DNA from 3 places in the Pseudoduganella sp. GCM10020061 genome. Region 3 is predicted to be linked to each of the others. Evidence: predicted binding sites of a transcription regulator. Region 3 holds the regulator's gene; each other region holds the start of a gene.
What was found. The regulator HrcA, encoded in region 3, represses chaperone genes, less so after heat shock. The targets are predictions, from matches to a motif close to TTAGCACTCNNNNNNNNNGAGTGCTAA.
Positions count from the first base shown of each region.

Region 1: the regulator HrcA is predicted to act here: its motif matches at 2,271-2,297, upstream of rpoH (RNA polymerase sigma factor RpoH).
Region 2: the regulator HrcA is predicted to act here: its motif matches at 2,813-2,839, upstream of groES (co-chaperone GroES).

Region 1 is NZ_JBHUJS010000010.1:177,235-181,464, forward strand. Features, by position in the region: gene ACFSQR_RS13910 (hypothetical protein) at 1-896, shown strand, start outside; gene ACFSQR_RS13915 (hypothetical protein) at 897-1,229, opposite strand; gene rpoH (RNA polymerase sigma factor RpoH) at 1,303-2,193, opposite strand; gene ftsX (permease-like cell division protein FtsX) at 2,482-3,402, opposite strand; gene ACFSQR_RS13930 (cell division ATP-binding protein FtsE) at 3,399-4,058, opposite strand; gene ftsY (signal recognition particle-docking protein FtsY) at 4,068-4,230, opposite strand, start outside.
Region 2 is NZ_JBHUJS010000003.1:244,415-248,644, forward strand. Features, by position in the region: gene ACFSQR_RS08570 (sulfite exporter TauE/SafE family protein) at 1-146, opposite strand, end outside; gene ACFSQR_RS08575 (EVE domain-containing protein) at 146-613, opposite strand; RNA gene ssrS (6S RNA) at 806-987, opposite strand; gene ACFSQR_RS08585 (cell division protein ZapA) at 1,034-1,345, opposite strand; gene ACFSQR_RS08590 (hypothetical protein) at 1,342-1,596, opposite strand; gene ACFSQR_RS08595 (DUF5985 family protein) at 1,654-1,917, opposite strand; gene ACFSQR_RS08600 (DUF5985 family protein) at 1,922-2,179, opposite strand; gene ACFSQR_RS08605 (hypothetical protein) at 2,181-2,558, opposite strand; gene groES (co-chaperone GroES) at 2,904-3,194, shown strand; gene groL (chaperonin GroEL) at 3,240-4,230, shown strand, end outside.
Region 3 is NZ_JBHUJS010000003.1:842,304-846,533, forward strand. Features, by position in the region: gene ACFSQR_RS11205 (outer membrane protein assembly factor BamE) at 1-530, opposite strand, end outside; gene fur (ferric iron uptake transcriptional regulator) at 617-1,045, shown strand; gene ACFSQR_RS11215 (hypothetical protein) at 1,149-1,934, opposite strand; gene hrcA (heat-inducible transcriptional repressor HrcA) at 2,100-3,116, opposite strand; gene ACFSQR_RS11225 (HAD family hydrolase) at 3,212-3,922, opposite strand; gene ACFSQR_RS11230 (hypothetical protein) at 4,117-4,230, shown strand, end outside.

The DNA.
Region 1 (4,230 bases), on a different contig from region 3:
AGGCAGCCATCCTTCTTGCCGCGGTCCTGTTCTGGTGGCGCCGCCTGCAGCGCAATTTCCCCGGCTCGGACGCCGCTGTGATCGCAGCCCGCGACCGCAGGCCGGACACGATGCAGAAGCGCGCGCAAGCGGCGGTCAATGGCGGAGTCGCCAGCCTGTGGATGCGTTGGTCGCTGGGCCGGTACTGGCGCGACTTCCAGGAAGCCGTCCGCGCGCGGCGCCGGCTGGCAATCCATGTGATCGGGGATGCAGCTCACTGGTCGCAGTCGACTGCCCCTTTGCTGGTGCCGGCGGTGATCGTCCTGCTGGTGATTGCATTCACGGATGCGCAGCGGGAGGAGGCATACCTGTTCTTTGTCCACTGGCTGTTGATCGCGGCGATGTGGCACATGAGCCTGTCGAAGATCCAGCAAATGGTACGGCGGCTTGCCGGAACGGTGGCCGAACAGGGCGTGCTGCGGCTCGCGCCGGGCATTCCGGCCGGCGCGGCGCTCACGCGCGAGATGGTCGCGGCGATGTGGATGCGCTGGCTGCTCTGGTGGACCGCCTCGACGGCGGGCGTCCTGCTCGCATATGCGGGCATATTCGATGGGATCGAGGAAGCGTTGCGCTTGATCGCACTGCTGTCCGCCTCGCTCGTCATGAGCGCCCAGCTGGTGCGCGACTTTACCAGGGCATTCAAGCCACTGGAAGTGGGATCGGTTTCCTTCCTCCGCTTGCTCGCGCTGACCTGGGCTTTGCTGGGCGCCTTCCTTGCGGTGCGCGCCTACGTGGCTCCGCTCTCGTGGTCCGTGCTGGTCGTGGCGAACGTGATCGCTGCGGCATGCGTCCTGCGCATGCGCTGGCGCGCATTGGAGCGCGCGCCGGGCTTGTTCCCTGTGGCGCGGTTTGCCTGATCAGTCAGGGCCGATAACGATGTCGACGCGTTCAACCGGGCGCGCGCTGGCCGGGCCGCGTGGTGGCGGCTCGCCGGCAAGCGCGATCCGCATTGGCGGGGCAGCTGCGAGCGTGTGCGACGCGGCCTGCGGCTGGGTACCCGACGCGAGGACGAACTGCTCGGTCTTGCCGCAGGACGCCAGCTCCAGCTGGTAAGCGATGCGGCCGGCCCAGATGCATTGCACGCCTTCCGGACAGCGGCTGTCATCGACCGCGAGCAGCGTGATGCGCGCGTCTGGCGATACTTGAACGGGAACGCCCTGGGTCAGGCTGTAACGGCCGGGTTCGACCATGGTCGTGCACGGGGTTGCGCACCCCGCGAGGAGAAGGGCGGCGGCGCATGACAGCGCCGCCGGGAGACGATACTTAGACGTACGCAACAAGTGCGGTTTTCATCTTCTTGAGCGCAGCCGCTTCGATCTGGCGGATGCGTTCGGCGGACACGCCGAATTCTTCTGCCAGCGAGTGCAGCGTCGCGCCCGAGCCGTCGTCGTTGGCCAGCCAGCGCGCTTCCACGATGCGGCGCGAACGCGGGTCGAGCTTGGACAGTGCGGTTTCCAGGCCTTCCGATTGCAGGCGCGTCACCTGTGCGGCTTCCAGCACCTTGGTCGGCTCTTCGTTATCGGTCGACAGGTATGCGATCGGCGAGAACTTGTCCTCTTCGTCGTCGGCCTGCGATTCGAGCGCGATGTCGCGGCCCGACAGGCGCGTTTCCATCTCGATGACTTCTTCGCGCTTCACGTCGAGCATCTTGGCCATGGCGTCGATCTGGGTCGGCGTCATCGCATCCAGGCCCGCCTTGTTGCTGCGCAGGTTGAAGAACAGCTTGCGCTGTGCCTTCGTGGTTGCCACCTTGACCAGGCGCCAGTTCTTGAGGATGTACTCGTGCATCTCGGCTTTGATCCAGTGCATCGCGTACGACACCAGGCGCACGCCCTGGTTCGGGTCGAAGCGCTTGACGGCTTTCATCAGGCCAATGTTGCCTTCCTGGATCAGGTCCGCATGCGGCAGGCCGTAGCCAAGGTAGCCGCGCGCGATCGACACCACCAGGCGCAGGTGCGAGAGCACCAGCTGCTGGGCTGCGTTCAGGTCGTTTTTCTCGTGCAGGCGCTTGGCCAGCGAGATTTCTTCTTCATGGGTCAGCATCGGCAGCCGGTTCACAGCCGAGATGTACGCATCGATGTTGCCCAGATTGCCGGAAAAACCCAGGTCCAGGGCACGAGTGCCGGCCGGAACCAGTGCGTTTTGTGCGGACATTGTCATGTGTTTTCCTTGTCAGTGTTCGGTGTGCGCGTTGCTGAAATGCACAGAAATTTCTTTCGTTGAATCATATATTAGCACTCTTCGGGGAGGAGTGCTAAGACCTGGTCAAGTTCGGCCGGATAGAGGATCTAAATTACGGCGGGGAAATCGATAGTAGTGCGCACGGCTTAGGAAATATCCTAAACGGAGGCCGGCATGACCTCTGTGCGATGACGCACGCTGCCTCGCCCCGCCGTCCAGCAAGCCCATTATCTGGAGCATTGCTGAAGGCGGGCTTAAGGATCAGTTGAGGCGGGCGAGGTGGCGCTGCACCGAGAGCACGGCGCCGGAAAGGCCGAGCAGGGCGCTGACGGCCAGCAGGATCGCGATACTGGCCGGGCCGAGCGGCGCCAGCTGGAACTCGGACGCGTACAGGCGGGCAAATTCGGCAATCGCGCTGTTCAGGGGGCGCAGCGCGAGCGCGACTGCGCCCAGGGCGACCGCACCGGCGCACAGGCCGAGGAAGGCGCCCGTGTAGTAGAACGGACGGTGGATGAAATTGTCGGTCGCGCCCAGCAGCTTAGACACGGCAATCTCGTCGCGCTGGGTGAGCACCTGCAGGCGGATCGTATTGAAGACCACCGCGACCACCACCATGCCCAGCGTCAGCGCCAGCAGGAGCAGGGCCAGGCGCAGGATGCCGAGCAGCGCGGCGAGCCGCTTCACCCAGGCCGAATCCACCTGCACGGTGTCGATGTTGGGCAGCGCGCGGATCTTCGTGGCCACCGCTTCCACCGCATTGGCTTCGCCGGCGCCGGCAAAGCTGTTCAGCTTGACCACATAGCTGTCCGGGAGCGGGTTGTCGCCCAGGGTGGTCAGGACATCGGACAGGCCGCTCTTTTCCTTGAGCGCGTCGAGCGCCTGCTCGCGCGGCACGAAGACCACGCTGCCGCGGTGTTCCGCGGCGATCGTCTGCAACTGCGGGCCGAGGGCGCGAGCCTGCTCCGCTGTGGTGTCGAGCGTCATGAACACGCTGATTTCAGGGTCGACCGACATCTGGCTCGACATCGGGCGCACGTTTTCCAGCAGCGTGAGGCCGGTAAACGGCAGTGCAAGCGCGATCGCGACCACCACCACGTTGAACAGGAAGCCGCCGGGCGACTTGCGCATGTGGACCAGCGACGCGCCGATCGCGAACCAGTGTTGGCGCAGCCAGTTCTTCATGCCGCACCTCCCTGCAGGGCGCCTTGGTTCAGTCGGATCACGCGGGCTGCGTTATCCAGCACGTAGTCGTCGTGGGTGGAGATCAGGCAGGTCACGCCGACCGAGTGGAAGGCGCGCAGCGCATCGATCACCTTGTCGGCTGCTGCGCGGTCCAGGTTGGCGGTCGGCTCGTCGGCCAGGATGATCTGCGGGCGGTTGACGATGGCGCGCGCGATCGACACGCGCTGCTGTTCACCGCCGGACAGCTCGAGCGGATAGGCTTTGGCGCGCTCCAGCAGGCCGACCTTGTCGAGGGCGGCGCGGGCGCGCTGCTCGGCCATCGACTTCGATTCGCCGGTGACGAGCAGCGGCATCATCGTGTTCTGCAGGATCGAGCGGTCTTCCAGCAGTTTCTGCTGCTGGAAGATCAGGCCCAGTTTGCGGCGCAGGAAAGGGACCGCAGCGGCGCGGATCTTGCCGATGTCCTGGCCGTTGACGGTTACCGTGCCGCGGGTCGGGCGTTCGATCGCCGCCACCATCTTCAGGAGCGTCGACTTGCCGGCGCCGGACGGGCCGGCCAGGTACACCAGTTCGCCCTTTTCGACCGTCAGGCTGACGTCGCGCAGGGCCATCGCATCGGCGGAATACCGCTTGGAGACAGACTGGAATTCGATCATGTAGTTGTGTTATCCGAGCAGGGCTTCGACGAATTCTTCTGCGTTGAACGGCTGGAGGTCTTCCAGCTTCTCGCCGACGCCGATGAAGTACACCGGCACCGGGCGGGTGCGCGCGATTGCGGCCAGCACGCCGCCCTTTGCGGTGCCGTCCAGCTTCGTGATGATCAGGCCC
Region 2 (4,230 bases), 600 kb from region 3:
ACCACTTCGGGCGGGAAGCCGCGCGCGGTGAAGATCATCGTGATGAACGGGACCAGCACCATGCCGCCGCCGATGCCCAGCAACCCCGCCGCGAAGCCGCCCGCGCTGCCCATCGCCAGCAGCGCCAGGATCAGCATCCAGTCCATCAGGAAGCGGCTTTCGCGCGTTTGAGGATGGCCTTCCATTCGCCCGCGGTGACGGGCGAAATCGACAGGCGCGAGCCTTTGCGCAGCAGTTCCATGCCTTCCAGCTCCGGCATGGTGCGCAGCTCGGTCAGCGGGATGAAGCCGATCTCCTTCGTCGCGCGCACGTCGATCGAGATCCAGCGCGGCTGTTCTTGCGTCGCTTTCGGGTCGAAGTACTTGTTCCTGCTGTCGAACTGGGTCGCGTCGGGATACGGGCCGCTGGCGACTTCCGCGATGCCGGCGATGCCGGGGACGGCGCAGCTGGAGTGGTAGAACAGCACGCCGTCGCCGGGCTGCATGGCGTCGCGCATGAAGTTGCGGGCCTGATAGTTACGCACGCCGTACCACGAAGTCGTCTGGTCCGGCGACGCCAGCACGTCCTCGAAACTCACATCGTCCGGTTCGGACTTCATCAGCCAGTAGCGCATCGGCGTTCTCGTGTATCTGGAAAAGCCCACAGTGTAACCGCCACCAAAAAATGGGGACAGACCAAAAAATGGGGACAGACCCCATTTCGCATTGTCGAAATGGGGTCTGTCCCCATTTTTTAGTCCCCATTTTTTGGCCCCCATTTTTTGGGCGAAAAAAAACGGTTGCTAGTCATAGCAACCGTTTCCGAATAGTGCCCCGCCTGTGCCGTTAAGCCGGCATCCCGAACCTATGAGGCTCAAGGTGGTCGCAGTTAGTCCAGTTTCGGGTTCATCGGGCTAGCGACGCTCACGCCCACCGAACAAATTTCCGCGACCTATGCTGAAGAATGGTTCAAGGAATATATGGCTAATCCCGAACACCGCAGGGTAGACCGAATCTTACTCCCTCCGCGCTGCAACATCAAACAGTTTCGCCCGTCAGAACAAAGTTTCTTGCGGCGTCAGCGCGGCGTCCAACGCGGTGTGCATCGCCTGCAGTTTTTGCTTGACTTCGAGGATCGATGTCTCGGCAAACGGGCCTTCCGGCGACTTCACCGACAGGAATTCGGCCGCGATCGAGAGCGCGGCCATGACGGCGATGCGGTCGTTGCCCTTGACCTTGCCCGAGTCGCGCAACGCGGTCATTTTGCTGTCCAAATAGTTGACCGCTTCCTGCAGCGTGTTCTCCTCGCCGGCCTTGCACGCCAGGCGGTAGGGCTGGCCCATGATGGTCACGTCGAGCTGGATCATGATGCGGTTTCCTCGTCGCCGGCAGGGATCGCCGCGAGCAGCGCTTCGACGCGCTGCTGGGCCTGGCCCAGGCGTTCCATATAAGTGGTGTTTTCGTTGGCGAGCAGTTCGTTGGACTGGCGCAGCTGGCCGATCTCGTTGCCCAGCGCGACATTGGCCTGGCGCAGTTGCGCGTTCTCGCGGCGCAGCGACAAAGTCAACTCGGCGAGGCGGTCGATCTTGTCGGATAAATCTTTGAATTCGGAAATCATCCTGAACTATAGAACCCGGTAGGAAATGGAGTCAAGCCGTAAAGACGGGCCAGGCGCTTATTGCTTTCGGTGCGGCAGGTTTTTCTCCCAGATCGCCCACAGGATCAGGCCATACGACAGCAGGCGGATCAGGTAGTGATAGGGAGAGTCTTCGCGTCCACCGATGTCCCAGTAGAACCAGGCCCGGTGCGCCGCCTCGACAAAGAAGGACAGCGAAAAATACAGGAAAAATCGGTCGCGCGTGGTGCTCCAGAAGCGCAGGAAGAACAGCCCGATGAGGGCCGACCCCATGCAAATCGCGCCGGAAATGAACTGGTTCATGCGCTTACTCCTTCTCGTAGATCAGGCCGTACAACAGCAGCAGCAGCGACACCAGCGCGGCCACCAGGCGCGGCGTCGACAGATCGACGTGGTGGAACACCAGCTTGTCGCACACCAGCAGGATGTTGTTGACAGTCAGGCCGATGAAGCACCAGCCGCTCCACAGCAGCAGGCGGTGCCCGGTGCGGTGGTAGCTGGCCAGCAGCAGCCAGGCGCAGGCCAGCGAGGTGAGCGTACACAATGTATAGATGAGGTGTGCCATGTCAGGGCTTCTTTCGCAGGTTGAACGCGTCCGCAAACTGGTGCGCTTTGCGTTCGACTGTGGAATGAATGAGATTGGTCATGGCGACCAGGTTCTGCGAGTACGCGCGCGCCACGTTGTCGATGGTATCGGCCATCAAGGTCGATTCCGGCGCATAGCGGTAGGTGTCGTCGTCGCAGTGCAGCATGGCGGATGCGCACAGGTCGGCCAGCAGTTTCTCGGCCGCCTTGTCGCTGATGTACAGCCGCTCTGCCACCCTGGCGGACGGCCACTCTCCCGGCGTCGCGCGCAATAGCAGCAGCGCTTCCAGGTGCGGCACCGAAGGGATGCTCGTCAGCACGAAGCGGCGTACGTCGTCAGGGATGATATCTGGAACCATCAAGATGCCGGCCCGCCGATGCGGCATGCCGGTTGGACCGTTTTACAAAGAAGCGGGGATTATATGCCAAGAAAAAAATTGACCTCGCGAATTCTATTAAAAGTACGACAACACGGCGATGCCACAGCCTGTCCATGCCGGCGATACCCCCGCCTGGCTCCCCGGCAGAAGTCCTCCATACCACGGTTTCGCCCCGGCTGTTTGATCCGCACCGCACATTGATGTCTTGAAAAGCCTGAGGGTCGTCCCTATAATTAGCACTCGCTAAGGGAGAGTGCTAACAAGCACCCCCGACATAACGAATACGAAACACCATCAACCCACTGTTAGAACAAGGAGTCTTGTATGAACCTTCGCCCGTTGCACGATCGCGTGATCGTCAAGCGCCTGGACCAGGAAACCAAAACCGCATCCGGCCTGATCATCCCGGACGCAGCCGCCGAGAAGCCAGACCAGGGCCAGGTGCTGGCCGTCGGTAACGGCAAAGTCCTCGAAGACGGCAAAGTGCGTCCGCTGGAAGTCAAAGTCGGCGACCGCGTACTGTTCGGCAAATACTCGGGCCAGTCGGTCAAGGTGGATGGCGAAGAGCTGCTGGTGATGCGCGAAGAAGACATCATGGCAGTCGTCAACCAGTAATCGAACGCCACTCCCCTACAACACGAATTTACGGAGCATAAAAACATGGCAGCTAAAGATGTAGTGTTCGGCGACGCAGCGCGCCACAAGATGGTCGAAGGCGTGAACATCCTGGCCAACGCGGTCAAGGTCACCCTGGGTCCTAAGGGCCGCAACGTGGTGCTGGAGCGCTCGTTCGGTTCCCCAACCGTCACCAAGGACGGCGTGTCGGTCGCGAAAGAGATCGAACTCAAGGACAAGCTCATGAACATGGGCGCGCAGATGGTCAAGGAAGTCGCATCCAAGACCTCCGACAACGCCGGCGACGGCACCACCACCGCGACCGTGCTGGCACAAGCCATCGTCCGCGAAGGCATGAAGTACGTTGCCGCAGGCATGAACCCGATGGACCTGAAGCGCGGCATCGACAAGGCAGTCGCTGCCACCGTCGAACAACTGCGCACCATCGCCAAGCCATGCACCACGTCGAAGGAAATCGCCCAGGTTGGCGCGATCTCCGCGAACTCGGACGTGTCGATCGGCGAGCGCATCGCTGAAGCGATGGACAAGGTCGGCAAGGAAGGCGTCATCACCGTGGAAGACGGCAAGTCGCTGAACGACGAGCTGGAAATCGTGGAAGGCATGCAGTTCGACCGCGGCTACCTGTCCCCGTACTTCATCAACAACCCGGAGAAGCAAGTCGCGATCCTGGAAAACCCGTTCATCCTGCTGTTCGACAAGAAGATCGCCAACATCCGCGACCTGCTGCCAGTGCTGGAGCAAGTGGCCAAGGCCGGCCGTCCGCTGCTGATCATCGCCGAAGACATCGAAGGCGAAGCGCTGGCGACCCTGGTGGTCAACAACATCCGCGGCATCCTGAAGACCTGCGCAGTCAAGGCGCCAGGCTTCGGCGACCGTCGCAAGGCCATGCTGGAGGACATCGCTGTCCTGACCGGCGGCCAGGTGATCGCTGAAGAAGTCGGCCTGACGCTGGAAAAGGCAACCCTGCAGGAACTGGGCCAGGCCAAGCGCGTCGAGATCGGCAAGGAAAACACCA
Region 3 (4,230 bases):
CGGATCGGGCCGGCGATGCGCTCGATGTATTCGCGCTCGGTCGGCAGGTTGCCGCCATCGAAGCGTTCGACGACATCGTTCTTGAAGTAGACGGTGACGCGGCTGGTGGTAAGTTCGCCATTGCCGCGCTGGAGGCGGAAAGGGTAGTCCCAGCGGTCCGCATGGAAGATCGACGCCAGCAGCGGCGTGCCGAGCACGAAGCGCACCTGCTCGCGGGTCATGCCCGGCTTGAGCTTGTCCAGCATCTCCTGCGAGACGAAGTTACCCTGCTGGATATCCGGACGGTACGGCGAGAAGAACCACATGAATTTCTGCAGGCGCGAAGCCTGCGTGGTGGTGGCGCCGGCGTTCGCGGTGGCGGTCGACTGGGCAGCATTGGCGTCGGCCTGCGACTGGGCTGGCGTCGACACGGCTACGCCGTCCTTCAGCACGCCCTTCTGCGAAGCGCAGCCGGCGAGCACGAACAGGGCCAGCGCGAGCGCGGATGCGCGGGAGATGGAACGGGTTGTTACGACTGCAGGAACGCGCATAGGTTGAACCTCGAATCAGTGAGCCAAAGTGCTAAAAGACTTAAAACACTATATGATAATGCACTATGCAACAAAGCGAGAAAAACATGAGCTCCAGCCCAACAGACCTCAAGGCGAGTGGCCTTAAAGCGACTCTCCCGCGCCTGAAGATCCTCGAAATCTTCCAGAACAGCGAGGTGCGCCACCTCACGGCCGAAGACGTCTACAAGATCCTGCTGTCGGAAAATATGGATGTGGGCCTGGCGACCGTGTACCGCGTGCTGACCCAGTTCGAGCAGGCGGGCCTGCTGCACCGCAACCACTTCGAAACCGGCAAGGCGATCTTCGAGCTGAACGCCGGCTCGCACCACGACCACCTGGTGTGCGTCGATTGCGGCCGTGTGGAAGAGTTCTACGACGAGCAGATCGAATTGCGCCAGCAGGCCATCGCCAAGGAGCGCGGCTTCAGCATCGCCGAGCACGCCCTGGCCATCTACGGCAGCTGCACCAAGACCAACTGCCCCCACCGCGGCTAAGCGGGCGGAACCTGCCCTTTGGCGGAATCGGCCATCACATGGTCGATTCCGCCAGCCCAACCGGCGCCGACGGCGCCCTTGCCCGAACCAAGCCCTACCCGCCTCAAGATGCCTGGCTGGCCCGCAGCAGGTACTCGCCAATCGAATGTGCGCCGGGCGCCTGTCCCTCCATCCACAGCGCTGCCGCCACGAGCATCAGCGCCGTCAGCACGAACGGCCACCAGGTCCGGGCGATCGCCGTTTCCAGCCAATGCGAAGGCGGCAGGCCGCGCAGCCTGTGATACAGGCTCGCCGACAGCACCCCGTCCACGACCAGCTCGGCGAACAGGATCGGCGCCGAATGGACCATGAAGAGCGACGAGAACAGCAGCGTTGCAAAGAAGATGATGACCGCGAACGGTATCGCCTCCGGCTCGGTGACCGCCTCGAGGGCGGCATCGCCGGCGCTCGCGACAGCGCCGGGTTCAGGCGCCCCTGCGCCCTGCCCTGCAATAAACGACGCCTTGGCGTCCGCCACCTCATACGAGCCGCTGGCGCCGCCGCCGTCGAACGTCCCGCCCTGCCCGCTGTAGCACGCGTGCGCGTCGCCGCCGCCACCGCCATGGGCCACCACGTCGATCGGGACATCGAGATAGTCCGCGGCCCGTGTCCGGAGCCACGTCCACAACAGTCCCAGGAACACCACGTAGGCGATGCCCAGCGCGGCAAGGTAACGCAGCCACATCTGGACCAGGCCCGCGTGCAGCAGCAGGTACGACGCCAGGAACCCGGCGCCGCCCGTCAGGCCGACGAGCAGGAACATCTGCAGCCGCGGAAAACTGTCCCGGTCGAGTTCTCCCCGGACGCGGCGAATCTGAAGGTGGCGGTAAACCTGGGGAGGTAGCTTCATGTGCAGCCCGACGTGATGTACATGGACGAAAAATACCATGTACCGGCTGGCCCAGGTCAGCAGTAAAAGCGGACGATCCCTTCGGTGAAACCTGAACGAAACCTCAACGGCAAATCCGTGCACGTGAATGGGTCGTGCAGGGACATCCCTTCCGCATGCGCCCGGTCAGCCGTGGCTGAGGGCGTTGCTGAGCAGCTTGGCGGTGATGTCGACGATCGGGATGACGCGCTCGTAGGCCATGCGCGTCGGGCCGATGACGCCCAGCGTGCCGACGATGCGGCCGTTCATTTCATACGGGGCGGTGACCACGCTCATTTCGTCCATCGGCACCAGGTGCGATTCGCCGCCAATGAAGATCTGCACGCCGGAGGCCTTGCTGGAGACGTCCAGCAGCTGCATCAGGCCGGTCTTCTGCTCGAACATGTCGAACATCTGGCGCAGCGACGCCATGTTCGAAGACAGGTCGGGCGCCGACAGCAGATTGCGCTCGCCGGAGATGACCATGTCGTCCGCGTGTTCCTGCATCGCCTCGCTGCCTGCTTCGACCGCCGCCTGCATCAGGCGGCCCATGTCGTCGCGCAGCTGGCGCAGCTCCAGGCCGAGGCGCGTGCGCACTTCGTCGAACGACAGGCCGGCGAAATTCTGGTTGATGTAGTTGGCCGACTGGATCAGCTGCGACGGCGTGTAGTCCACGTCGGTGAGCAGCAGGCGGTTCTGCACGTCGCCGCGCGGATCCACGATCACCAGCAGGATGCGCTTTTCGGACAGGCGCAGGAATTCGATCTGCTGGAACGCGGACTCGCGCTTGGGGCTCATCACCACGCCGGCGAACTGGGACAGCGAGGACAGCATCTGCGCCGCGTTGGCGATCACGCGCTGCGGCTGCTGCGGCTGCAGCCGCATGCGCGCCTCCACCGAATTCTCGTCGATGTGCTGCACGGTCAGCAGGGTGTCGACGAACAGGCGGTAGCCGCGCGGGGTCGGGATGCGTCCGGCGGAGGTATGCGGGCTGGCCACGTAGCCCATCTCTTCCAGATCCGCCATGATGTTGCGGATGGTCGCCGGCGACAGGTCGAGGCCGGAGATCTTGGAGAGCGCACGCGAGCCGACCGGCTGGCCGTCGGCGATATACCGCTCCACCAGGGCTTTCAGCAGCGTTTGGGCACGGGAGTCGAGTTGCATGGTCTGCGCGTTGCGAGGCTTCAATGAGCCATATTATGCACCCTCGCAAGCATGGTGTGCATGGGCAATTGACCCGGCCCGGCGTTTGATGCAGATCAGTCGTGCTCGCGTTGCAGCCAGTCGAGCAATTCGTCGAAATCGGCCACGATGGCGTCCGGCACCACCTCGTGCTCCAGGTGCGCCCGGCTGCCGGTGCGGTTGAGCCAGACGGCGCGCATGCCGGCGCGCTGCGCACCTTGCACGTCGAGCAACACATCGTTGCCGACATAGACGGCGTCCGCCGGGTCGACGCCCAGCTCGCGGCAGGCGGCATGGAAGATCGCCGCGTCCGGCTTCAGGCAGCCCAGCTGGTGCGCGGCCACCGACACTTTGAAGTGGTGCGACAGTCCGATCGCTTCCAGGTCGGCGGTGCCGTTGCTGATGGTGCCCACCAGCAGGCGCCCGCGCAGGCGGTCCAGGCCCTGCGCCACGTCGTCATAGGGCACCACTGCGTTGCGGCCGGCAATGAACTCCGCCATCGCAAGCTCCACCTTGGCGTGGTCTTCGCCCGCCTCGGCGAACGCCGCGGTCAGGCCGGCGCGGCGCAGCTCAGCCAGGTTGAGATGGAAATGGGGCTCCCGTTCCAGCAATGCCATGCGCGCCGCGCGCAGCGATTCGATGGTGTGGCGCCGGGCCACTGCGGGCGCATGCTCTTCCAGCCAGGCGTACAGGCGCTGCTCGGCCTGCGCGATCGCCGGCTCGATCGGCCACAACGTATCGTCGAGGTCGAACAGGATGGCCTTGGGCCAGGGTCGGCGAGCAGTCATGGGAGCGGGCGGAAGGTTGGATCGGCCAGCATAGCGGCGTGCGCCGGCAAAATCAAATGCGCCGCCCGGCAGCAGCCGCCCGCCTTCCATCCGGCGCTGTCATTGTTACAAGCCGTCACAGCAAAAGCAGTTTTTCTGAATGCAAATGAACTAAAATGACGACCATTTGCCATCTGTAGCGTTTTGGAGAGATTATGAAAAGCTTCACCCAGCCTTCCCGCCTGGCCGCGGCCTTCTGCGCCGCGCTTGCCCTCGCCGCCTGTGGCGGAAGCGGTGACGGCGACCTGTACCTGGCGGGCTCGATTTCC